DNA from 4 places in the Geobacillus sp. FSL W8-0026 genome. Region 1 is predicted to be linked to each of the others. Evidence: riboswitches for the same ligand, from Rfam matches in the RefSeq annotation. Region 1 holds a riboswitch; each other region holds the start of a gene.
What was found. A riboswitch is a leader RNA that binds a small molecule or an ion and turns the genes downstream of it on or off. The one in region 1 is predicted to bind cobalamin.
Positions count from the first base shown of each region.

Region 1 (5,987 bases):
CAACGGGGCTTCCACACGCTCCGCTTTCAACATCTGAATGACCTCATCAAGCGTCGGGACGCGCTCGCCGGCAAAGCGCGGAGCCAACCACGAGCCAGCATCCAACTTTTTGAGCTCACGAATTGAAAAATCGCTGACCTGCCATGGCGATCGGCGCGGATAAACGGTTTCGGCGTTTGTCGTCCGAGCGAGTGTGGCATCATGCAAAGCGACGAGCTTCCCGTCTTGGGTGGCCCGCACATCGACTTCGATATAGTCGGCCTGCATGCGGGCGGCGAGGCGGTAGGACGTGAGCGTATGCTCCGGCGCGTGTCCGGATGCGCCGCGGTGGGCGATGATGATCGGTTTCGGGGCGACGGACGGCTGTGCGGCGGTTGATGCGGCGAGGCCGAGCGGCAGGCACAATAACCACAACACATGAAGCCATTGGCGGAGGGCGGCGGTTCGGCGCAACGTCGTTCCCCCCTTTCTCTTTGCATTATACTTTATTGAAATGAAGCGATTGTGAAGCGATGGTAAAGATGTGGTGAAACGCACGGGACATGAATCCTTATTTGTATTTTGCTTCCTTTTGCAAAATGGTATGCGTTTTGATTCGAACGGGGAGGGTTGTTGCTGCCTACTGTAAGTGCCAACAAAGACGTTGGGCTATAGCCAAGCGGCAAGGCAACCGACTTTGACTTCCGTGATGCGCTCGTTCGAATCCAGCTAGCCGAGCTGAATGGCCGGACGGGGCGGCTTTTGCCGCGTAGCCGGCAGGCAAAAACGGCTTCCGCCATGTCGTGTGGGGCCGTTTTTTCGTTCGCCGGACAGCGAGGACGAGCCAATACGTTCAACGTCTAGTTTAGCAAAACTCCACATCTTTTTCAAATATAAACAGCGCCGCAAAAAAAAGCGTAGTCAGCAGGACTTTGGCGAATGGTGGCGAATGCAAAAAGGGAAAGGAGAGAGCGACAATGAAAACAGCCGATTTATGCGATCAATTTTTAGACGAGCTGCAAGTATGCGAGGTGCCGTTCCAATCATATGGCGGAAAACAGATGTTTTCCGGACCGATTGCGACAGTTGACGTGTTGGAGGACAACGTGCTTGTCCGCGAAGCGCTCGAGACCGTTCCAGCGGGGACGGTGTTGGTTGTCGACGGAAAAGGGTCGCGCCGCGTTGCGTTATTCGGCGACCGATTGGCACAAATCGCCTGCGAGAGGGGGCTGGCTGGCGTCATTATCCATGGCTGCATCCGCGATTCCGCAGAAATCGGTGCGATGCCGATCGGCGTCATGGCCATTGGCACGTGCCCGGTCAAAAGCCGAAAAGAAGGAAAAGGCGCCCGCGACGTTGCGCTCGAGTTTGGCGGTGTGCGTTGGGAACCGGGAGCGTATGTGTACGCCGATGCGGACGGCATCGTCGTGGCCTGCGCCGATTTGTCGGCAAAAAACGGTTGACGGTAGCGTTTTGCTTGTACTACGATGGAGACAGATGCTTGTTCCATGACAGTGTAGATATGGTGAAGAACCCACAAGGTGCCTGAGCTCGTCAAACCGGCTCGGGTGAAAAAGGGAAGTCCGGTGAAAATCCGGCACGGTGCCCGCCACTGTGATGGGGAGCTTTGCGGCAACAAGTCACTGAAGAGAACTTCGGGAAGGCGCCGCAAGCGATGATCCTAAGTCAGGAGACCTGCCTTGTTTGGGTCGGACGGATGCCTACGGGACTATAGGCAGACGTGCGGGAGAATGAGGGCTGCATAAGGCCTGTTTGGGTCGTTTAAGACTTTTTTGTATACATTTTTCTGCACCTCTGCTGTAGAGGTGCTTTTTCTTTTGCCTGAAACCTGCTCGTCTGTCTGCATCTGAATTCTATCATTCTAGCCAAAAGGGGGGATTCGATGGCGACGTGGGATTTGCGGGGAATGAGGCATCATTTGTTCATTTGCAACGGCGGGACGTGCCTCCGTCATGGCGGGGAGGAAGTGACGCTGGCGGTGCGCGAAGAGATCGCCCGTCTTGGTTTAGACGATCTTGTTCATACGACACGAACGCGCTGCAACGGCCGCTGCCAGGATGCATGCGTGATGATCGTCTATCCGGATGGCGTCTGGTACCGAGAAATGACGCCGGAAAAAGCGCGGGAGGTGGTGCGCATCCATCTTTGTGAAGGGGCGCCGATTCGCGAATGGGCGACGTATGAGTTTGATGAGGAGGCAGGATGCAAATGGGCGCCAGCAGGGGAAAGCGAGGCGCCGGTTGGGAAGCGGAAAACGGCCAATGAACCGAAGGAGGCGAATCGACAATGATGCGAACAAGCCGTTGGGTTGTCATCGCGGCGCTATTGACAAGTTACTTTTTCTTGACGAATGAACAAGACGCGTACGCCATGCACATTATGGAAGGATTTTTGCCAGCGAAATGGGCGCTGTTTTGGTGGGGATTGTTTCTCCCGTTTTTCTTGGTTGGTTTACGTCGTCTCGTCCGCACGCTGAAAGAGCATCCGGAGCAAAAGCTGCTCATGGCCTTGGCTGGGGCGTTTACGTTCGTCCTGTCGGCGCTGAAAATTCCGTCCGTCACGGGCAGCAGTTCCCACCCGACCGGCATCGGCTTCGGGGCCGCGTTGTTTGGGCCGTGGGTGATGGTTGTCATCGGCACGCTAGTTCTTCTGTTCCAAGCGTTGCTGCTTGCTCATGGTGGATTGACGACATTGGGGGCGAACGCTTTGTCGATGGCGGTCGTTGGGCCGCTGGTTGCGTTTAGTGTGTATCAGCTGCACCGGCGCGGTCTTGTTTCACATCGAGTGGCGCTGTTTTTAGCTGCCTGTTTGTCGGATTTGGCGACCTATGTCACTACATCCGTTCAATTGGCAGTCGCGTTTCCAGCACCGGATGGCGGCGTGCTCGCTTCGTTTTTAAAATTTGCCGGCATTTTTGCCATCACTCAAGTGCCGCTGGCGGTGACGGAAGGCATTTTGACGGTGATGGTCTGGAACTGGCTCGCTTCATACCAAGCTTCTCCGCTATTTGAACGGGAAAAGGGGGCGTGATTCGATGAAGAAAAACCTGTGGCTGTTCGCTTTCGTATTGGTGTTGATCCTTCTTCCGCTTTGGTGGGCGCGCGGCTCCGAATTTGGCGGCACCGATGACCAAGCGGAACGGGCGATTCAAACGCTCGCTCCGCATTACCGGCCGTGGTTTGAATCGATTTTCACCCCGCCGGGCGGCGAAGTGGAAACGCTGCTATTTTCGCTGCAAGCCGCCCTTGGCGCCGGCGTCATCGGCTACGTGATCGGCCTGTATAAAGGGCGGTCGGAACGGAAGAACGGGCATGATTCGCGAGTTTGATCGGTTCGCTTACGACAATCGGCTGCGAACGTGGCGAGCGGAATGGAAGCTGGCGATGGCGGTGATCTTGTTGGTGCTTGGGATGATAAGCAGCTGGCGCGAACAGTTGCTCATTATGGCCGGGATGACGTATTGGATCATCGGTCGCGCCGGTGTACCGCTTTCGCTGTATGGAAAAGCAATGGCCGCCGCTTCAGTTTTTTTAGGAGTCAGCTTATTGACCATGGTCATTTCTATTTCCCTTCCCTTTCATTTGTCTATTTCCTATAGCCAGCTGCGGCCGGCCGCTGAATTGGCCGTGCGCTCGTTGGCGGCGTGGTCTTGTTTGTTTTTCCTTCTAATCACTACGCCGGCGCCGGAATGGTTTGCCGTCCTGCGGCGTTGTCGTCTTCCGGCGGCGGTTATTGAGCTTTGTTTTTTGATGTACCGCTTCATCTTTTTGCTTGAGCAGGCGGCGGCTGAGCTGTGGCTGGCGTTGCGCGCCCGCAACGGGGGAACACATTGGCGGCATGGGGGGATGCTCATGTACCAATTGTGGCTGAAGGCCGGGCAATCGTACGAAGCGCTCGGGCGTGCGCTTACCGCTCGCGGAGGAATCGACTCGTTTGTCTATCGGCATCAGCCGTTGGACACAAAACCACATACCATTGATATGGCGGCCGGCGCCGCGTTAATCGGGCTGCTGCTCGGCATGGTTTGGTGGAAAGGGTGAAAAAGGTGCTGCTACGGATGGAACAAGTGCGCTATGCTTACGATTCCTCGCGCGATGTGCTCAACGGGGTTGATTGGGAAATTCCAGCAGGAAAAAAATGCGCGCTCATCGGCGCAAACGGCTGCGGCAAAACGACGCTGTTTCTTCATTTGAACGGATTGCTGCGGGCACGGTCGGGCGCGCTGTATTGGAAAGGGAGCAACATGTATGAGCGCGGGGCCGATTGGCGGCGCTGGCGGCGTGAAGTCAGCCTCGTTTTTCAAAATCCGGAACATCAGCTGATTGCGCCGCTCGTGCGCGATGAATTGGCGATTAGCCTCGCTCACGCTGGGTTCAATGAAGAACAGATGAGAACCGCTTTGTCGGCGCTTGTTGATGAATACGGACTCGGTGATTGGCTCGATCGCCCGACCCACCAGCTCAGCCTCGGACAGAAAAAGTGGCTGACGCTTTGTTCGGCGATGGCGACAAAGCCGGACTTGCTTGTGTTGGATGAACCGACGGCGTATTTGGACCAGCATCAAACGAAACAGTTTTTGCGGCAAATCGATGTCATTCATCAAAGGGGAACGACCGTCCTTATCGCCACGCACGACATGGATTTCGTCTGGCAATGGGCCGATTGGGTCACCGTCATGCACGAAGGCCTGATTGTCAAGCAAGGACCGCCGGAAGACGTTTTTGCCGATCGCCGCCAGCTGCTCGCGGTCCGTTTGGACGTGTCGCTGTTTGTTCGGTTCTGGAAGGAGTGGGGGCCGAAGGAAGTTTCGATGCCGCGGCCATGGCCAGAAGAACAAGGAGGGGAAACGCATGGGAGGTAAGTTGTTGATCGTCGGCTTCGGACCCGGCAGTGTTGACCATATGACGAAGCGGGCCCGCGAAGCCATTGAAGAAAGCGACGTCATCATTGGCTACAAAACATACATTGAGCTGGTGCGCGATTTGATCGCCGGAAAGGAAATCATCAGCACCGGCATGACCGAGGAAGTAAGCCGCGCCCAAGCGGCAGTGAAGTGGGCCGAGCGCGGCAAGACGGTGGCCGTCATTTCCAGCGGCGACTCCGGGCTGTACGGCATGGCGGGGCTCGTCTACGAAGTGTTGATTGAAAAAGGCTGGACGAAAGACGATCCGATTGAAGTGGAAGTCATTCCGGGCATTTCCGCCATTCACTCGTGCGCCGCTTTGCTTGGGGCGCCGATTATGCACGATGCGTGCACGATCAGCTTGAGCGACCATTTGACGCCGTGGGAGCTGATTGAAAAGCGGCTCGAAGCCGCGGCGGCGGCCGATTTTGTCATCGCGCTTTACAACCCGAAAAGCGGGCGGCGCACGCGACAAATTGTGGAAGCGCAGCGCATTCTGCTTCGCCACCGGGCGCCCGAGACGCCAGTCGGACTAGTGAAAAGCGCGTACCGCGAACGCCAGCAGATCGTCCTCACCGACTTAGCCCATATGCTTGATCATGAAATCGGCATGTTGACGACGGTCATTATCGGCAATTCAACGACATTTGTTCACGATGGGCTCATGATCACACCGCGCGGCTATCAGCGCAAATATCATTTGACCGCGGCCGTCCAGCCGCTCAAGCCGCATGAGCGGCTGCGCAAAGAAGCGGAGCCGTGGGCGCTCGAACAGACGAAGCCGTTGAACGGTGGCCCCGTTCTTGAACCCGCCAGCGAGCCAGAGACTGAGCGACCTCGTGTTTCGGTGCCATCCGCGTCTTTACCTCTCTCTGCTTCGAGCGTCCCTCTGCCGGCGGCGGCCCGACAGGCGAAGGAGTCGGGGTCGGCCATACCGCCTGTCGACCGTCCCATGGCGGCGAAAGAAGTTGCCGAAGACGCGCTCGCTGCCTTGACCCACCGGTCTATGCGCCCAGCCCCGGTGCTGTTCGAGGCGGCCGTCAGTCCGGGCGTGGCCAATAAACAGTTCACTCCCGAACAGCTT
Region 1 is NZ_CP150194.1:1,758,960-1,764,946, forward strand. It holds gene NST29_RS08760 (glycerophosphodiester phosphodiesterase family protein) at 1-453, opposite strand, end outside; gene rraA (ribonuclease E activity regulator RraA) at 957-1,442, shown strand; cobalamin riboswitch at 1,502-1,697, shown strand; gene NST29_RS08770 ((2Fe-2S) ferredoxin domain-containing protein) at 1,883-2,290, shown strand; gene NST29_RS08775 (energy-coupling factor ABC transporter permease) at 2,287-3,030, shown strand; gene NST29_RS08780 (energy-coupling factor ABC transporter substrate-binding protein) at 3,035-3,328, shown strand; gene NST29_RS08785 (CbiQ family ECF transporter T component) at 3,312-4,040, shown strand; gene NST29_RS08790 (ABC transporter ATP-binding protein) at 4,046-4,861, shown strand; gene cobJ (precorrin-3B C(17)-methyltransferase) at 4,851-5,987, shown strand, end outside.

Region 2 (5,987 bases), 880 kb from region 1:
ATTTCCCGCGCCCATTCGATCTCCAGCTCAGCCGCTTTCGTAAACGTTTCCCGGACAAAATCCGCCAACTCCGACGTCCGATATTCCGGATATTCGTTCAACACTTCTTTGAAAATTTTCGCAAACAAATCGACATGAATGTGCTCGTCACGGTTGATGTAATTGATCATCGTGCTCGTCGCCACCATTTTTTGCTGGCGCGCGAGGTTGTAGAAGAACGCAAACCCTGAGTAGAAAAACAGTCCTTCTAAAATGACGTCAAAAACGATCGAGCGCAACAAGTTTTCCACATTCGGCTCTTCCGCAAACGCCTTGTAGCCGTTCGTCACAAAATCGTTCCGCTTGCGCAGCGTCGGTTCGTTCCGCCAAAAGTCGAATACTTCATCTTGCTTCGCTTTCGGCACAAGGCTCGAAAGCACGTACGAATACGAATGGTTGTGAATGACTTCCTGCTGGGCGAGCATAATCATGAGCGCGTTGATGCTCGGATCGGTAATGTAATCAGCGACACGTCCGGCGTAATCGGTTTGGATGCTGTCAAGCAGCGCCAGAAGACCGATGATTTTCAAAAAGGCCTCCTGCTCGCGAGCCGTTAATTGCGGAAACTGCTTCACATCTTGCGCCATATTGATTTCAAACGGCGTCCAAAAATTGGCGAGCATTCGCTTATATTTGGCATACGCCCACGGATAGGCAAGATCATCCCAATTCAACACATTCGAGCAGCGGCCGTTGATGATGCCCGTCGAGCGGTTCGGCGCCTCCGGATCCATAATAGGTCGTTTGACTAAGCCGATCGTCATCGTCCATTCCTCCCTTTCGTTTTCTATAAAAGAATTTCTGATCTCCATGTCCCATCTTGATCACCTGACAAGCTGGCACGGTGACAAGAAGAGCAACAATGCCATGGAAAACCAAATTGTAGCTTATATAGTATCGTGCGCGCGGCCAACCGCTTACGCCTCTCCGGCACAAGGAAGTGCGCCTCTTTTGGCCCCGGTCAGCTCGCGCACGAATCGCACTCTTCGATCGTCCCCGATGTCGAACGCACGTAATACGTCGTTTTCAACCCCGACTTCCACGCCGTCAAATGCAAATCGAGCAGCTCCTTTGCCTTGATCGTATTCATGACGTAGAAGTTAAATGAGATGGCTTGGTCGACATGGCGCTGGCGCGCGGCGTTTTGCTTGATGCTCCAACGTTGGTCGATATGGTACGCCGATTTGTAATACCATGTCGTCTGTTCGTTTAGATCCGGCACGGTCACAGGAATTTTATAATCTTTCTTTTCCTCGGCATACACTTTTAAGAAAATCGGATCGATGCTCGCCGTGCTGCCGGCGATGATCGACGTCGAGGCGTTGGGCGCAATGGCCATGATATAGCCGTTGCGCACCCCGTAGCGGGCCACATTGCTCTTGAGTCGGTCCCAATCGAGCTCGCCGTGGCTTTGGTAGCCGCGCCGTTCGAAATAAGCGCCCGTCTGCCAATCCGATCCGGCAAACGCCGGGTAGCTCCCTTTTTCTTTGGCGAGCTCCATGCTCGCTTGAATCGCCAAATACGCGATCGTTTCATACAGTTCATCGGCGTAGCGGACCGCTTCCTCTGACTCCCAGCGAATGCCTTTTAACGCCAGCAAATGATGCCAGCCAAAAGTGCCAAGCCCGACAGCGCGGTATTTTTCGTTCGTCAAACCGGCCTGCAGCACCGGAATGTGATTTAAATCAATGACATTATCAAGCATCCGCATTTGAATCGGGATGAGCCGCTCCAACACCCCATCGGTCACCGCACGCGCCAAGTTGATCGACGATAAATTGCAGACGACAAAATCGCCCGGGATTTTTTCGATCACAATCACTCCGTCTTTCACATATTGCCGCTTCATCACCGTCGGGCTTTGGTTTTGCGCGATTTCCGTGCAAAGGTTGCTGCAGTAAATCATCCCGAGATGGCGATTCGGATTTTGTCGGTTCACTTCATCGCGGTAAAACATAAACGGCGTCCCCGACTCGAGCTGGCTGCGCATAATGCTTTTCATCACTTCGATCGCCGGCACTTTTTCTTTCGACAGCCTCGGTTCGTTGACGCATTGCCAATATTTCTCCCGAAAGCTGCCCTTCCCTTTTTCCTCATCATAAAAGTCTTCCAAACTAAATCCCATCACCGTCCGCACTTCATGCGGATCAAACAAATACCAGTCGCCGCGCTGTTCGACCATTTCCATGAACAAATCAGGGATGCAAACGCCGGTGAACAAGTCATGCGTCCGCAGCCGTTCGTCGCCGTTGTTGAGCCGCGCATCGAGAAACGCAAAAATATCTTTATGCCACACATCCAAATAGACGGAAATAGCTCCCTTTCGCTGCCCAAGCTGATCGACGCTCACCGCTGTGTTGTTCAGCTGCTTCATCCACGGGATGACGCCGGAGGAGACCCCTTTGAATCCTTTAATGTCGCTGCCGCGCGACCGGATTTTCCCTAAATAGACCCCAATGCCGCCGCCTGATTTCGATAAATTGGCGATGTCGGTGTTGCTGTCGTAAATCCCTTGCAAACTGTCATCGACCGTGTCGACAAAGCAGCTCGACAGCTGGCCGTATGACTTCCCGGCGTTGGCAAGCGTCGGCGTCGCCACGGTCATGTATAGGTTGCTTAACGCCCAATACGCTTCCTTCACCAACTCAAGCCGCCGCTGCTGTGGTTCGTTCGCCATAAGCGTCATGGCGATAACCAAAAATCGCTCCTGCGGCAACTCATACAGCCGCCGCTCATAATCGCGGGCCAAATACCGATCCGCAAGCGTGCGCAACCCTATGTACGTAAACAACTTGTCCTTCTCCGGATCAAGAAGCGCACCGATGGACGTAATTTCTTCTTTCGTATAACGTTCAAGCAGCAGCGGATGATATACTCCTTGTTCCGTCAGCGCAACAAGGAGCGAGTAGAAATCGCCATACCGCTTGCGCTCCTCGTACCCGCGATGCCGCGCTGCCTCGCGGTACAGTTGCTGCAAATACAGGCGGGCGCACACAAACGTCCATTCCGGCTCCTCCTCACTAATATACGACAGCCCTTCCAAAATGGCGGTTTGATACAGCTGCCGGAAGGTGACCATCTCTTTTCGGCTGAGAAGCTGCCATACACGTTCTTCATATTCCTCGAGCGACAAACGGACAAAGTCGGCCGCCGCCTGCTCCACCAACCTAGCAAACTCCTCGCGCGAAAATGCTTTCTCTTTTCCTTGATCATCGACAACAATTGATTTCGTCGACACTGTCATTCGTTTCCCCTCTCCTCCATAAAAAAATCCGCTCGGGCAGGCGAGCGGATGAAACGACAGACGGAAAAAGGCAGACGAACTCCCTTTTTCTTTTCCCCTATCGTTTCATCTTCTCACACCCCGAAGAACATGAAACGTTCCAAGCAAGGCAGGTCTCCTGACTCGTGCATCGTCCTACTTTGGGTCCTTCCCAGCGGCGCTAAATGGCTCTTGCCGCCAGTGGCCATCCCATTTCGTCCGCACATACAGTTGCGGGGGCAGTTCCGGATTCGCACCGGATTCCCTATTAAGTCCTGATGGACACCATTGCTTGGCGCAACGATATATAGTTGTTTAAAAAAGAGAACAAAACAATATATAGTGGATGATCATCCTGATGGAACAAGCATATACCAAAACCGGGAGAATTGCAAGAGTGGGTGAATCAAATTTTCTCTTCCTCAAAAAATCATGCCGTTGTTCACATTCCGTTCATAAAAGCATGCTACGATTCACCATGTACGAGAATCATACGAAGGAGGGGGACACAAAATGGGATACAAACCCCAAATCTCACCCGCCCATCAAGAGTGGGCAGTGGAAACACACGAATTGGTGAAAACCTTTGGCGACCACCGGGCCGTGGACGGTCTCAATTTGCGTGTGCGCGCGGGCACCATCTATGGTGTGCTGGGCCCCAATGGTGCCGGCAAGACAACGACAATCCGAATGTTAGCGACGTTATTGCGCCCGGACGCCGGTTCCGCCCAAATTTTTGGGTACGACGTCGTCAAACAACCGCAAATCGTCCGGCAATTGATTGGTGTCACCGGTCAATACGCCTCTGTTGACGAAACGCTCAGCGCAACAGAGAATCTAATGATCTTTTCTAGGCTTCTGGGACTGAGCCGAACAGAAGCAAGGCGAAAAACAAGCGAATTATTGGAGGAATTTGGCTTGACAGAAGCAGCCAAGCGCCCATTGAAACATTTCTCTGGCGGTATGCGCCGGCGTCTAGATCTCGCCGCCAGCCTCATTGCCCAGCCGCCGCTCATTTTTCTTGACGAACCGACCACCGGACTCGACCCGCGCACGCGCAATCAAATGTGGGAAACGATCCGGCGCTTGGTGAATATGGGGACAACGGTGCTGCTGACAACCCAATATTTACAAGAAGCGGACGAATTGGCAGACCGCATCGCCGTAATTGATCACGGCCGAGTCGTCGCTGAAGGGACACCCGATGAACTCAAGGCGTCCATCGGTCAATCGTCATTGCAAGTCAAGCTGCAACATCCTGGAGAGATCGAAACGGCCAAGCGCATCATTGAGCGCGTTCTCCATGTTCGGCCGACAGTATCCTTAGAAACCGGGAACATCACGGCGCCGATGGCCGATCCAGACCATGTGACGGACCTGCTTATCGCCTTGCGTCAAGAGGGCATCCACTTAACCGAGTTAAGTGTGCAAAAACCAACCCTCGATGAGGTCTTTCTGACCATTACCGGCCATGGAGTGGAAAAACGTGCAGATGAATCCAATGATGTAAGGGAGGAAGCGATGAGATGAAACCAGTGTCTCCTCAATTGGAGGTCAAACGCCAACATAAAAACCGTACAAGCGTTTCCCAAGCTGTACGAAATTCGCTGACGATGGCCTATCGTGGTTTGTTGAAGGTGCGGCGCACACCCGAACAATTATTTGACGTCACTTTTCAGCCGATTATCTTCACCTTGATGTTTACCTACATCTTTGGTGGAGCCATCGCGGGGAATGTTCATAACTACTTGCCCATGATCATTCCCGGCATTCTCATCCAAACGTTGATCGGGGCTTCCGTCACTTCAGGAGTTCAACTTCGCGATGATATGGATAAAGGCGTGTTCGACCGCTTTAAATCGCTGCCGATCGCCCGCATCGCTCCGTTGGCTGGGGCGTTATTAGCCGATGTAGTCCGCTATGTCATCGCCACCACCCTGACGTTTGCCATGGGATTTCTTATCGGCTACCGTCCGGAAGGAGGGATCGCCAGTGTGGCGCTTGCAGGCGTTTTCGCCATTGGATGCGCGTGGGCCGTCAGCTGGATCTTTGCCTTCTTCGGCGTCATTGCCCGTCATGCGGCCGCTGTACAGGGAATCTCCATGCTGGCGTTGTTCCCACTGATGTTTGTATCGAATGCGTTCGTGCCGATCAAGACGATGCCCGATTGGCTACAATGGATTGCCAAAGTCAATCCCATTTCCCATATGATCGCGGCCGTCCGCGAGTTGACGAATCACGGAACGATAGGCACCGATTTCGTCCTCTCCTTGCTCGGCGCGGCAGCCATTGTTGCGATCTTTGCTCCGATCACCGTTCGTGTCTATATGCGCCGGGCATAACCACTGGGGATGTCCGCGATGAGCATCCCCGCTTCTCCAATGAATATTAAGAATCAAACCCATCGTTTCATTATCTGCTGTCACGACGAAATTATAAACGAACCAGCTTCAACATTGACGAAGGCCAAGCAAAAGCGACACAATGGAAAATAGCATGAAAGGACAATGAAAGGGGATGACGATGGCACGAATTTTAATCGTCGATGATGACGCGCATATCCGCGAACTCGTCAGCCACTTTTTAAACTTAGAAGGATTTACAATCCATGAGGCGGCTAACGGAAAAGAAGCACTTGACGTATTGGAAACGGTGAAAGTGGATTTGGTCATTATGGATATTATGA
Region 2 is NZ_CP150194.1:2,640,265-2,646,251, forward strand. It holds gene NST29_RS13200 (ribonucleotide-diphosphate reductase subunit beta) at 1-803, opposite strand, end outside; gene NST29_RS13205 (ribonucleoside-diphosphate reductase subunit alpha) at 1,001-3,283, opposite strand; cobalamin riboswitch at 3,413-3,606, opposite strand; gene NST29_RS13210 (ATP-binding cassette domain-containing protein) at 3,815-4,831, shown strand; gene NST29_RS13215 (ABC transporter permease) at 4,828-5,643, shown strand; gene NST29_RS13220 (response regulator transcription factor) at 5,825-5,987, shown strand, end outside.
Region 2: it holds a riboswitch for cobalamin, as region 1 does, so the genes downstream of both, NST29_RS13205 (ribonucleoside-diphosphate reductase subunit alpha) here and NST29_RS08770 ((2Fe-2S) ferredoxin domain-containing protein) in region 1, are expected to answer to the same signal.

Region 3 (5,987 bases), 380 kb from region 1:
GCGGCAAACACGTCATTCAGCAGCGCTGGCGTCATGACGTCCGCCGGCGCGCCGAGCGCGGCTGTTTTCCCGTCCTTTAAAACGAGCACCCGATCGCAATACAGGCTGGCGACGTTCATCTCATGAAAGACCGCGACCACCGTCAAACCGCGGGCACGAGCCGCTGCAGTAAGCCGGTCCAAAAGCCGGACTTGCCCGCTTAAATCCATATGGTTGGTCGGCTCATCCAACAAGAGCAGCTGCGGCTCTTGAGCGAGCGCCCGCGCCAAATAAGCCCGCTGCCGCTCGCCGCCGCTTAACCGCTCCAGCGGCGCATCCATTTTGTGGGCGAGGCCGACAACGGCGAGCGCCTCTTGAACGGCGGCTTCATCTTCCGCCGTCCACGCTGGAAGCAAGCCGCGCTGATGGGCGTAGCGGCCGAGCGCCACCGTTTCTTTCACCGTATAGCCGTGCGCCGTTTCCAACGTTTGCGGCAGGACGGCGGCCAAGCGCGCCCACTGTTTTGTCGACAATTCGGAAAGCGGCCGACCGCTGATGGCAATCTCGCCGCTTGCCAGCGGCAGCTCTTTGCTGATGAGCTTGAGCAATGTCGTCTTGCCGCTGCCGTTCGGCCCAATGATGCCAAACAGCTCCCCTTTCTCCACGGAAAACGTCACCCGGTCAAGCACTTGAGTCGTCCCGTATCGGTGCGACACCTCTCGCACTTGCAGCATCGTCATCCCAACTTTCGCTTCGTTTTTCGGAAAAACAAAACGGCAAACAACGGAGCGCCGACGAGCGAAGTGATGACGCCAATCGGCAGTTCGCGCGGCTCGATGATCGTCCGCGCCGCCAGATCGGCGAACACAAGAAACGCCCCGCCGTACAAGAGCGATAGCGGCAAAAGCACCCGGTAGTCCGGCCCGCATAAAAGCCGCACGATGTGGGGAACGACAAGCCCGACAAAGCCGATCGTCCCCGACACCGACACCGCCGCTCCGGTGAGAAAGGCGGCCGCCGTCAAAATAACGATTTTCCGGCGCGCAACGTCAACGCCGACATGAAGCGCCACCGCTTCGCCGAACGCGAACGCGTTCAACTCGCGGCCGTTGGCGATCAACACCACGGCACCGATGAGGAAAAACGGAAACAGCAATCCACTGTATTTCCATCCGCGCATCGCCACGCTTCCCATCAGCCAAGAGATGATTTGCCGCAATTCGTCGCCGGTCAAAGCGATCATGAGCGAAATGAAGGCGCTAAAAAAGGCCCCGAAAATAATGCCGGCTAAAATGATCGTCTCCACCGCCATCCGCCGATCGACGGCGCGGGTGAACGCCAAGACGGCCGCAAGCGTCGCCATGCCGCATAAGATGCTGACGATCGGCAGTGTAAACGTGCCGAACAACGGCCATTGCCAGCCAAGGAAGATCACGAGCACCGCGCCGACTGACGCGCCGGATGAAACACCGAGCGTGTACGGGTCGGCGAGCGCGTTTTTCAAAAGCCCCTGAAACGCCGCCCCAGCCAGCGCCAACGAAGCGCCAACCAAAAAGGCGAGCACGACGCGCGGCAGGCGGATCGCCATCACAATCGGCACCCAGTCGGAAGGAACGTCCGACGAGAGCGGCATTCCGAGCCATTGCGACGCGAGAATCTCGATAATAGAAGAAAAGGGAATCGACAGCGACCCTGTCGATACCCCTGCGAGCAGCGAAAATACAGCCGCCGTAACGGCCATGATATACATCGGTAGTTTACTGAAACACTTCCGGGTAAATGGCTTTGGCAAGTTCCTCGACCCCTTCGGCGAGGCGCGGACCCGGCCGGCTGACCAAATCGGTGTTGACATCATACACCCGCTTGTTTTTCACCGCCGGCACATCTTTCCAAGCCGCGCGCTCGAGCACTTGTTTCGCCCCGCCGTATGTCGTGATGATCACATCTGGCTTATAGGCCACCGCTTTTTCCTCGGTCACCATCGGCCAGCCTTCCAAATCGCCGGCGACGTTTTTGGCCGCGATCACTTGCAGCATCTCATCCATAAACGTTCCTTTGCCGGCCGTATACAGCTGCGGCGGCGGCGACACTTCCACCCACACATTCGCCCGCTTGTCCGCCGGAATTTGTTTCGCTTTTTCTTCGATTTGCGAAAGCTTTTCTTTCATCCCTTCAATCACTTGCTTCGCTTTGTCCACCGTTCCTGTCGCTTTGCCGATGAGCTCGATCGAGGCGTACACATCCGCAAATGATTTCGCATCATTGACGACAAGCACAGTGATGCCGGCGTCTTTCAATTGCTGCAAGCCATCGCGCGAGTTATGGGCGCTTGACGCATGAGCTAAGACGAGATCCGGCTTCAACGAAAGAATTTTCTCAACGTTAAACTCCATGCCGCCGATTTTCGTTTTCGTCTTGACGTCTTCAGGGTAATTGTCAAAATCGCTGACGCCAACGATTTTTTCACCGAGCCCTAACGCGTAGGCGATTTCCGTATTGCTCGGGATGAGCGAAACGATCGTTTTCGGTTCCGCTTTGATGGTGACCTCTTCCCCCAAGCCGTCTTTCACCGTCACCGGAAACGCCGATTGTTCCGCTTTCGGCTCCTCTTTTTTTGTCGGCTGGGCGCTGCTGCCCGCTCCGCTGCTGCAACCAACAAGCATAGCGGCCAAAAGGAGGAGAGCAGCGAGCGCCGCAGACCATTTCCAACGCTTCATCCGTACGTCCCCCCTTCAATGATGTATGGACAATAAAAAAACGCCCATTCCGTCCGGTCGGGGAATGAGCGGGAAACAGACCACCAATGGGCACAACTATGCCCTATGCGACTGTTTCCGCGTCTCACCCCCCGAAGATTCGGAAACCGCAGCAAGCAAGGCAGGTCTACTGGCTCATGCGTCATCCTACTCTGAAGCCTTCCCGTACGGAAAACAGCACAAGCCATCCGTCCGTACAGTGGCGATTTCATTTCGTCCGCATTGACAGTTGCGGGGACAGCTCCGGATTCCCACCGGATTCCCTATTAAGCCTTTTCGGCACCTTGCTGCGAGTTGATTGAGTTATCGGATATGGACATTTTTATATTAAAGCAAGGCTTGGCATTTGACAACTATGAATTTACAGCAGGCTGGCGGCCGGCGGTCATCGATCCATTTTTGCGGTCAGGCAGCTCGGCTCCAGTGTCCGTGTTTTGTACGGAACGCCGCAGGCACCGTTGCATCGAACGCCGCGATGTCCAATGCCGCCACGTTGCCTACCTCCACTTTCTCCCCTTCACCGTTTGGCAACGACGCGTTCCTTTGAAAAACAGGAAAGACGCCCCTCTGGCCCGGCGTCTTTCCCGAATGCAAGTTTCATCTCCTCACTGCTCGATGTATTTTTCAAACACAAAGCCGAAATCTTTCACCGTATAGTTCTTTTTCGCTTCCGTCAGCCATCGAAACGCGTATTCATTCACGGCCTGAAAATCAGCCGACACATTGGCGCCGTCGCCGCGCATATTGGCAAACACCTTGGTCGCCAGCTCGAGGCTCCGCTCGGCATAGTCGAGCTTCATTTCATTTTCGCGGCAAATGTCGGCGATCGCAAGCAGCGATTTATACAAATCTTTCAGTTCCTCGATATGTTTTTTATGCACATCAATCGAGTAGGCGTGCGACCCGATTTTGAATTTGATTTCCGCGTCCAAATCGACTGTTCCGGCCGTCTCGAGCGACACGTCGGAAATCGGATGCTTGTAGTAATCGTAGCGGCGCAGCGTCCGTTTTTTGCTTGTTGCGCTCGTGCCGTCCAGATGAATGAGCGCACGGTTGGTGAAGCAATACTCATCGGATTTCGATTTAATAAGGAAGTAGATTTTTTCTCCATCCTCGTGCATCACATAATCATCGGCATCGACTTTGTCGTAGTCTTTCGGCTGAATGACCGAACCGATGTCGCTCAATCCAAGCACATCGGCCGCGACTTTTCCAAACATGCTCATTTCTCGCCCCGACCCCTTCCATTTTTCATTGGCTCGCGCCGCTCCGCAACGAGCAGCAACGCACGTTGTTTTGGCAGAGCACCGCATCCTCTATAGTCATACGTGGAGGGCAAAAAAAAGTTTCATGTTTGCCAACCATTGAACGGCCCAACCATTTCGCTTTTTACCGTTTTCTCATCGCATTGGCTAAAAATTCAACATCCGTGCCAACAATCACTTGCAAGTCCGTTTGGTTGAGGCGAAGCACACCTTTCGCTCCCAAACGTTTCAATTCTGCTTCGTTGACTTTTGACATGTCTTTCACTTTTAGGCGCAAGCGTGTGACACAATTGTCAATTTGTGCGAGATTATCCTTTCCTCCCAACGCTTCGATATAGTTTGCAGCAAGGTCCTCGTATTTGACGCCCGACTGCGCCGCTTCGCTGTCGGTAAACTCGCCTTCTACGTCGTCTTCACGCCCCGGCGTTTTTAAATCCAGCTTCGTAATCAAGAAATAGAAGACAACGAAATAGATCACGGCATAGATGAGTCCTTGAACAATCAACAAATACGGTTTTTTCGCAATGCCGTAGTTTAAGAAAAAGTCAATCGCCCCAGCCGAGAACGTAAACCCGTGGTGGATGTCAAGCGCCGTCGCCACTGCGAGCGACAAGCCGGTCAACACGGCATGAACGACGTACAAGAGCGGCGATAAAAACATAAACAAAAATTCGATCGGTTCCGTAATCCCAGTTAAAAACGATGTTAACGCCACGCCAAGGAGCGCGCCCGCGACCGCTTTGCGCCGCTCTTTTTTCGCCGCGGCGATCATCGCCAGCGCTGCCGCCGGGAGACCGAACATCATCACCGGGAAGAAGCCGGCCATAAAAATGCCCGCATCCGGGTCACCGGCGAAAAAGCGGCTTAAATCGCCGGTTTTGCCGTTATATTCGCCAAAGACAAACCAGACAAAACTGTTTAACACATGGTGCAATCCGACCGGAATCAGCAGCCGGTTTAAGAACCCGAAAATGCCGACGCCAACAGCCCCAGCGCCAACGATCCAATGGCCAACCGCGTTGATGCCGTCTTGAATCGGCGGCCAAATGTAGCCGAAAACAAGAGCAAACACGAGACAAGCGATGTCACGATCGGCACAAACCGCCGGCCGCCGAAAAAGCCGAGCCAGTCGGGCAGCTTGATATCATGATAGCGGTTGTATAAAAGTCCGGCGATCACCCCGGAGATGATGCCACCTAATACAGACATATTGATGTCTTTATCAATCGCGGCAGCGCCCTTCGTTAGCACAAAGCAGCCGATCGCGCCGGCCAGAGCGGCGGCGCCGTTGCCGTCTTTGGCAAAACCGATCGCCACGCCGATGGCGAAAATCAACGCCAAGTTGGAAAACACCGCATCACCTGCAGCAGCGATAAATGGAATATCTAATAAATCCGGCTTGCCGAGTCGAAGCAACAATCCAGCCGCCGGCAAAACGGCAATCGGCAGCATTAACGCTTTTCCAAGCCGCTGCAAAAAGCCTAACATTCATACTCCTCCCCTTTCCATTTCAATCATAAATTTGTACCGGTCGCCGCGGTACACCGATTTGACGACTTCGAACGGCCGGCCGTCATCAAGGCAGGTGCGGCGCTCAAGCAGCAGCACCGGCGCCCCTTCTTTCACTTGCAAATGCTCAGCCTCCAGCTTGCGGGCGACGGACGCTTCCAATGTTTGAACAGCAGAACCGATGATCAATCCTGTTTCCTTTTCGATAAATTCATAGACGGAACCGCTTACAACATCACGCGTCAGCCCGGGAACAAGATGGACGGGAATGTAGAGCGTCTCCAGCGCCATCGGCAAGCCATCGGCCAACCGGAGGCGGCGGACTTCATAAAGGTCATCGCCTTTTGTGACGCCAAGTCCTTCAGCCAGCTTCTCGGAAGCGGGAACGGTCTCAAAGCGGAGGACGATCGTGCCGGGCTCCATGCCGCGCGCCCGCATATCTTCGGAAAAGCTCGTCAGCCCTTTCAGCGGCTGCTCG
Region 3 is NZ_CP150194.1:1,382,056-1,388,042, reverse strand. It holds gene NST29_RS07010 (adenosylcobinamide amidohydrolase) at 1-719, opposite strand, end outside; gene NST29_RS07005 (iron ABC transporter permease) at 716-1,729, opposite strand; gene NST29_RS07000 (ABC transporter substrate-binding protein) at 1,737-2,696, opposite strand; cobalamin riboswitch at 2,838-3,037, opposite strand; gene NST29_RS06995 (PH domain-containing protein) at 3,341-3,955, opposite strand; partial or broken gene nagE (N-acetylglucosamine-specific PTS transporter subunit IIBC) at 4,125-5,488, opposite strand; gene NST29_RS06985 (GntR family transcriptional regulator) at 5,489-5,987, opposite strand, start outside.
Region 3: it holds a riboswitch for cobalamin, as region 1 does, so the genes downstream of both, NST29_RS07000 (ABC transporter substrate-binding protein) here and NST29_RS08770 ((2Fe-2S) ferredoxin domain-containing protein) in region 1, are expected to answer to the same signal.

Region 4 (5,987 bases), 1.6 Mb from region 1:
CTTACATTAGATACTCGGTATGAAGTAGCAATTAAGGAACTAGAAAGATCAATAAAAACTGATCGGCATGGAGAATTAAAGGATCCATTTCAAGAAAATCAAATTATAAGTCCCATTATGAAAAGGAGTCTGGCCGTAGATTTACTTGAATTCTTGGCAAACGATTTGAAAACTTCACTTGATCAATCTTTATTCGAATTCTATAACTCCCTTTCTGATTTTTTTATAGAGAAAGGAATTGCAATAAAGAAAATTTCTAGGGGAAAAATAAAGCAATTTTCCGAATCGATAACTATCAGGAACTTGGTGGATAACCTTATATTGTCCGAAGAGAAAACAACCGAGATAAGGACAATTCATAAAGCAAAAGGAGCAGAATTTGAATCTGTTCTTTTATATCTCCCTGAAGTTAAAGATGTGAATTTGCTCGTCAGTCCTGACATTAATTCTGAGCAAGAGGATACGCGAATTTTATATGTGGCTTTAAGTAGAGCAAAAGATTTATTATGTATTTCATGCCCGCCTCTCAACGACGCAATGATTAAAAAATTAGAGGCTTTGAATGTGAAAAGGAACCATTAAAAATTACAAACTGTCACTCTTTAACTCGCACCCTAATATGTAGACAGCTAATAAATCCCGTCCTGAGAAAATAAAAACTGTCCAGGGACAATAAAAAATGTCCAAGAAGCCGAGCGTGGTTAGGGTTTTGCCTGGATCCATGCTGGGCTTTTCTGTTGATAGGGGGACAGGGTATAGGGCGGAAAGGGTTGAGGGATCAGGTTTTATCCCAATATACCCATCCATTTTTCCTCTCTCCTTACCCCTGCTCCCTATCCCCTCCAGATATTTCCTTGGACATTTCCCAACGTTTCGTTTCCCTCATCCCTTCCCCCTAATTCCCTAAATCATTCCAATTGAACGGACACTTATTATTTTCGTGGTATTTTGTTCCAACTGGTTCCTCAAAACCCGAAAACCCTTGCGGCTGTAGGGAAGAGAGGCGGTGAGGGGAAAGTTGTGGGATGGACATGAATTATTGTCTCTTGACAATGTTGTAACAAAAGGTCAGATGCCGAACCAAAAAGCTGAAAACGAAAAGGCCTGTTGGGTGAGTCTAACAGGCCTTTTTTGTAAATAGGCTACGGTTGACCATTTGGCCGCCTTTACCATACAAAAAGCTTCGCAGATTTTGTTTCCGGCTAGAAAGAAACATAATGGCCAAGCTGTTGTAGCGAAGAACTTTTGGGGAGACATGAACCTACTTGGGTGAATGAGTTTTGAGCACAGCTATTTCAACCAAGGAGTCCGGTTCATGTCTCATTTTTACATATGGTTTGATGTAAATGAAGAGAGGTATTCGCCACGCACCTTAGCTTCCTAGAAGGCTGGTGAAAAAACGCTGTTTGCCTTGATCGATGATGGAACGCGTGAACATAGAAGCTGATGCAACCGGTTTTTCTATTTGAGAAACGATTGCGAGAAGCGGTTGCGTGAGTAAATCACCAGCCTCCTAGACAATTCCCCATGTTCCGATTTTGTACCCGCTGTAAATTTTTGGGCTCTTCACCAAAAAGTAAGAGGATGCTACTAAAGTTCAACTCGGGCTAAAATAGATGGTGCATTTCCCTTGCTAAATCTGAGTAATTGTAGTATACTGAATTTTAAAAACCATGATAATATTATTAATCAGGATGACTTGAGAAGCCCCACCTCTAAGCGTCAGTGCAGGTGGTGGGAGGATGTCGCTAAAAACAGCATATCTGATAAGACCAAGCAACAGGTAGTTCACCAATCTGCGTGAACTTTAAAAGGGAAGTTTGGTGAAAATCCAACACGGTCGCGCCACTGTGATGCAGAGCGAGGATCAATAACCCACTGTTCCTTGTTTGGAATGGGAAGGGGATCCACCGCGATGAAGCTAAGTCAGGAGACCTGCCTGTTGTATACACTTTCGACCTACGCGTCATAGGGAGGAGTGGGGGAAAATGAACAAGAGGCACTTCAAGTACCTCAATACAAGCTAGTTATGCCCTCCTTCTGTCTGTCTAGAAGGTGGGCATTTTACTTGTATTGAGGAAAATGACATGGAGGTGCTACGATTGGCAATTCATAGTTCTAATTTAGGTTATCCTCGAATCGGTGAACAACGAGAATGGAAAAAAGCATTGGAGTCATTTTGGAATGGGCAATTGGAAGAAGCCAATCTAATGGAAACGATGAAGACCATTCAACTATCATCCATTAAAAAACAAATGGCAAAAGGAATCGAACTGATACCAATCGGGGACTTTTCATTATACGATCATGTGCTGGATACCGCTTTTATGTTTGGGTATATTCCAAAACGATTTGGCCAAGAAAGTGAGCGCCGATGGGATACTTATTTTGCCATGGCGAGGGGAACAAGCAGCCAGCCGGCTATGGCCATGACAAAATGGTTTAATACCAACTATCACTACATTGTTCCAGAGCTTGATGGCCTACAACCAAGGCTTATGGAAAATTTTCTTTTACGTGATTACCAATTTATCAAAGATAATCTTTCAATTGAAACAAAACCTGTTTTGCTTGGACCTGTCACGTTTTTAATTTTGGCCAAGTTAAGCACAGGAGTACATTGGCATAAGCACCTACAGCTCCTCGTCCCCGTATATATCGAATTGCTTGATGAGTTGTATAGAGCAGGAGTGCGCTGGGTACAAGTTGATGAGCCTATTCTTGTGCAAGAGATTGATGAAGACATAGTGGCCGCTGTTGAATACGTTTATCATTCATTCCATCAAAAAGTACCTGGTGTCCAGCTGATTTTACAAACGTATTTCGAAAGCCTTTCTAATTATCCAGAGATCGTCTCTCTTCCTGTCGCTGGGTTCGGTCTTGATTTCGTTCATGATGACGGTGAAAATTTGTACAACATGAAGAAATATGGGTTTCCAAAAGGGAAATGGCTAGCTGCGGGTATGATCGACGGTCGCAATGTTTGGAAGAGTACACTCGTCCAAAAAGCAGCGCTACTGGAAGAGCTATCGAAGCATACGGAACACTTGATTATTCAACCGTCGTCTAGCCTGCTTTATGTACCGATTACAGTCAAACATGAACACCGTTTACCAAAAGGATTGGTCGATTCATTGGCATTTGCGGATGAAAAGCTTGATGAAGTGCGCCTGCTTGCTGAATACGCCCAAGGGAAACGTTCTTTATCCGATTTGTGTCACTATGATGAACAAACCGGGGAAGCTCTTCGCCTACTTCGAGGCCAGTCTATAAAAAAAACGATGCACCCCATTGAGCAAACGGAACGTCCTCCCTATGCAAAGCGAAGGCAAGCACAGCAACAACATCTAAAATTGCCGCTTTTGCCTACTACGACGATCGGGAGTTTTCCACAGACCCGCGAAGTGCGGCAAGCGCGGCTGAAGCGGAAAAAACAAGAATGGGACGAAAAGCAATATCAAACCTTTATCCGTAAACAAATCGCAAAGTGGATAGAAATTCAAGAAAAACTCGAACTTGACGTTCTTGTTCATGGTGAATTTGAACGAACAGATATGGTAGAGTTTTTTGGTGAAAAATTAGGAGGTATCGCCTGCACGACAAACGGATGGGTGCAGTCATACGGATCGCGTTGCGTCCGTCCCCCAATCATATTTGGGGATGTTGTCCATCTTTGTCCTATAACTGTTGAAGAGAGTGTTTACGCTCAATCGCTAACAGAAAAACCGGTGAAAGGGATGTTGACGGGTCCTGTCACTTTGTACAATTGGTCATTTGTTCGTCGGGATCTGCCTCGCTCCGCGGTGCTGAATCAACTCGCTTTGGCAGTCCGTCAAGAAGTGTTGGCGCTTGAACAGGCGGGAATCCGCATCATTCAAGTTGATGAACCTGCACTAAGAGAAGGGTTGCCGCTCAAAAGACAAAAACAGCCGGCTTATTGGCAGGAAGCGGTATATGCCTTTCGTTTAGCGACATCGGCTGTTCGTTTAGAAACGCAAATTCATACACACATGTGCTACTCAGATTTTTCGGAAATGATCGACATCATTGATGATCTAGATCCCGATGTCATTTCGATTGAAGCCGCGCGGAGCGGAGGAGAGCTGTTATCTTTATTTGAAATCCATACGTATCGCAAGCAAATCGGACTGGGGGTGTATGACATTCATAGCCCTCGCATCCCGAGCAGAGATGAGATTCTCATTCAGCTTGAGAGAGCGTTGCGTGTCCTGCGGCCTGACCAATTTTGGGTGAATCCTGATTGCGGATTAAAAACCCGTACGGAGAAAGAAGCGATCGCCAGCTTGCAAGCGATGGTTGCCGCGGCAAAGGAGATGCGTAACCGTCTTTTCGTCTCTCTTCAAGGAGGGGATCAGGATGATAGCAAGCGCTGAACAGTCGAAAACGATTCAGACTAGATTGGTGCTCCCGTCCGATACGAATCATCTTGGTACCATTTTTGGTGGAACGGTGCTGGCGTACATTGACGAAATTGCGGCAATTTGCGCTATGCGTCATGCCCGAAGAGCAGTGGTCACCGCTTCCATTGACAAGATTGACTTTATTTCTTCTGCCAAAATTGGCGACATCTTAAAGCTGGAAGCATTCGTGTATTCCACCGGTCGTACGTCTATGAAAGTATTTGTAAAAGTTGAAACCGAAGATTTATTTACTGGCGAACATCATTTAACAACCACTTGTTTTCTTACGATGGTGGCGATTGATGAAAACAAAAAGCCTTGTCCTGTTCCGACTGTCATTGTAGGGGAAAAAGAGGAACAACTCGTGCAATATTATTTAAAAGCACACCGATAAGATCGATCTCACATTTCCCACCCTTCCGACGAAAATCGGGAGGATTTTTTTATCTTCCTGTCGAATCAAACCTTGAAACACAAGGAACGCAAAGGAGTTTGCCCGTCATGGACGTTGGAATTCGGGCCATTTATGAAAGTTCTTAATTTGAATAGAATAAGCACTCTGTTCAAAGATCTTAACCTTCCTCAGTTGATGGATCATCTCGTTCCCGTGGATCCACAATGCCAACCTCGAGCCGGTGACGTTGTCGGCCTAATCACCTTGGATATCTTGAGCGGCCGGCAAGCGCTCGTTCATTTGGAACAATGGGCGCATGACATCGATTGGCCGAAGCGAATTCGGCTAGGGCTGAAGCCGTCTTGGTTCAACGACGATGCCATCGCGCGTCATTGGGATCGACTGTATGAGGCGAATCTCCATCAAGTTAAAAACGCGTTCAAACTGCCGAGAAAGCTTGATAAATCAACAAATATCACACTTTTTGCTTTTCACTCAATAAGTGAACATCCGAAACTGGGCTAACCCCTTGATATGATTATGTTTTACGGTTCTTTTGATGAGCTGCTGTCACGGATTCAGGTAAACTCGTTTTGAAAAAATAGGTATTTTCCGCAATCAAATTTGCGGAAAATACCTATTTTTTTGTAAATGATTTTGTTATAATGAAGGTGAAACCGGCCGGTTGCAAATAGCCAATCTGTTTAAACCTTTCCACCCCTTCCCGATGGGACGGGGTATCACTTTTCGTTGCGGATGATTGATCAAGGAAGGAATGAGGTCCGTGCATAAGAGAATTGTTGTCGCTGTTTCAGCCGTGCAGTTTGCCCTTTTAGCCCTAGTGGCGGTCATCATTTCTGATATACACGACCGCTTTTTTCCGGAACAGTTGGGAGTGAAAGCCAAGGTGACATTGGATTTCAGCCAATCCGGCCTGTCCGATGAGGAGGCCTTTCGACAGCTTGGATCCATCAGCGACCGATTAGGGCTGGGTCTGATGAAGGTGGCCCCGGATTTGCGAGGGGATCAGTCAGGCCAAGTTTTTGTTAAAGTGGGAGCGCACGGCTCTTTTCCGAAGCAAATCCAGCGTTTCGGCAATCAACCTGACGCTGAAATTCGCGACAACGGGGCGCTAGTTCATTCGTTCGCCAATGGCGACTATTTGGTGACTG
Region 4 is NZ_CP150194.1:189,259-195,245, forward strand. It holds gene NST29_RS01015 (ATP-dependent helicase) at 1-582, shown strand, start outside; cobalamin riboswitch at 1,765-1,958, shown strand; gene metE (5-methyltetrahydropteroyltriglutamate--homocysteine S-methyltransferase) at 2,088-4,394, shown strand; gene NST29_RS01025 (acyl-CoA thioesterase) at 4,378-4,815, shown strand; gene NST29_RS01030 (DUF4277 domain-containing protein) at 5,011-5,340, shown strand; gene NST29_RS01035 (hypothetical protein) at 5,591-5,987, shown strand, end outside.
Region 4: it holds a riboswitch for cobalamin, as region 1 does, so the genes downstream of both, metE (5-methyltetrahydropteroyltriglutamate--homocysteine S-methyltransferase) here and NST29_RS08770 ((2Fe-2S) ferredoxin domain-containing protein) in region 1, are expected to answer to the same signal.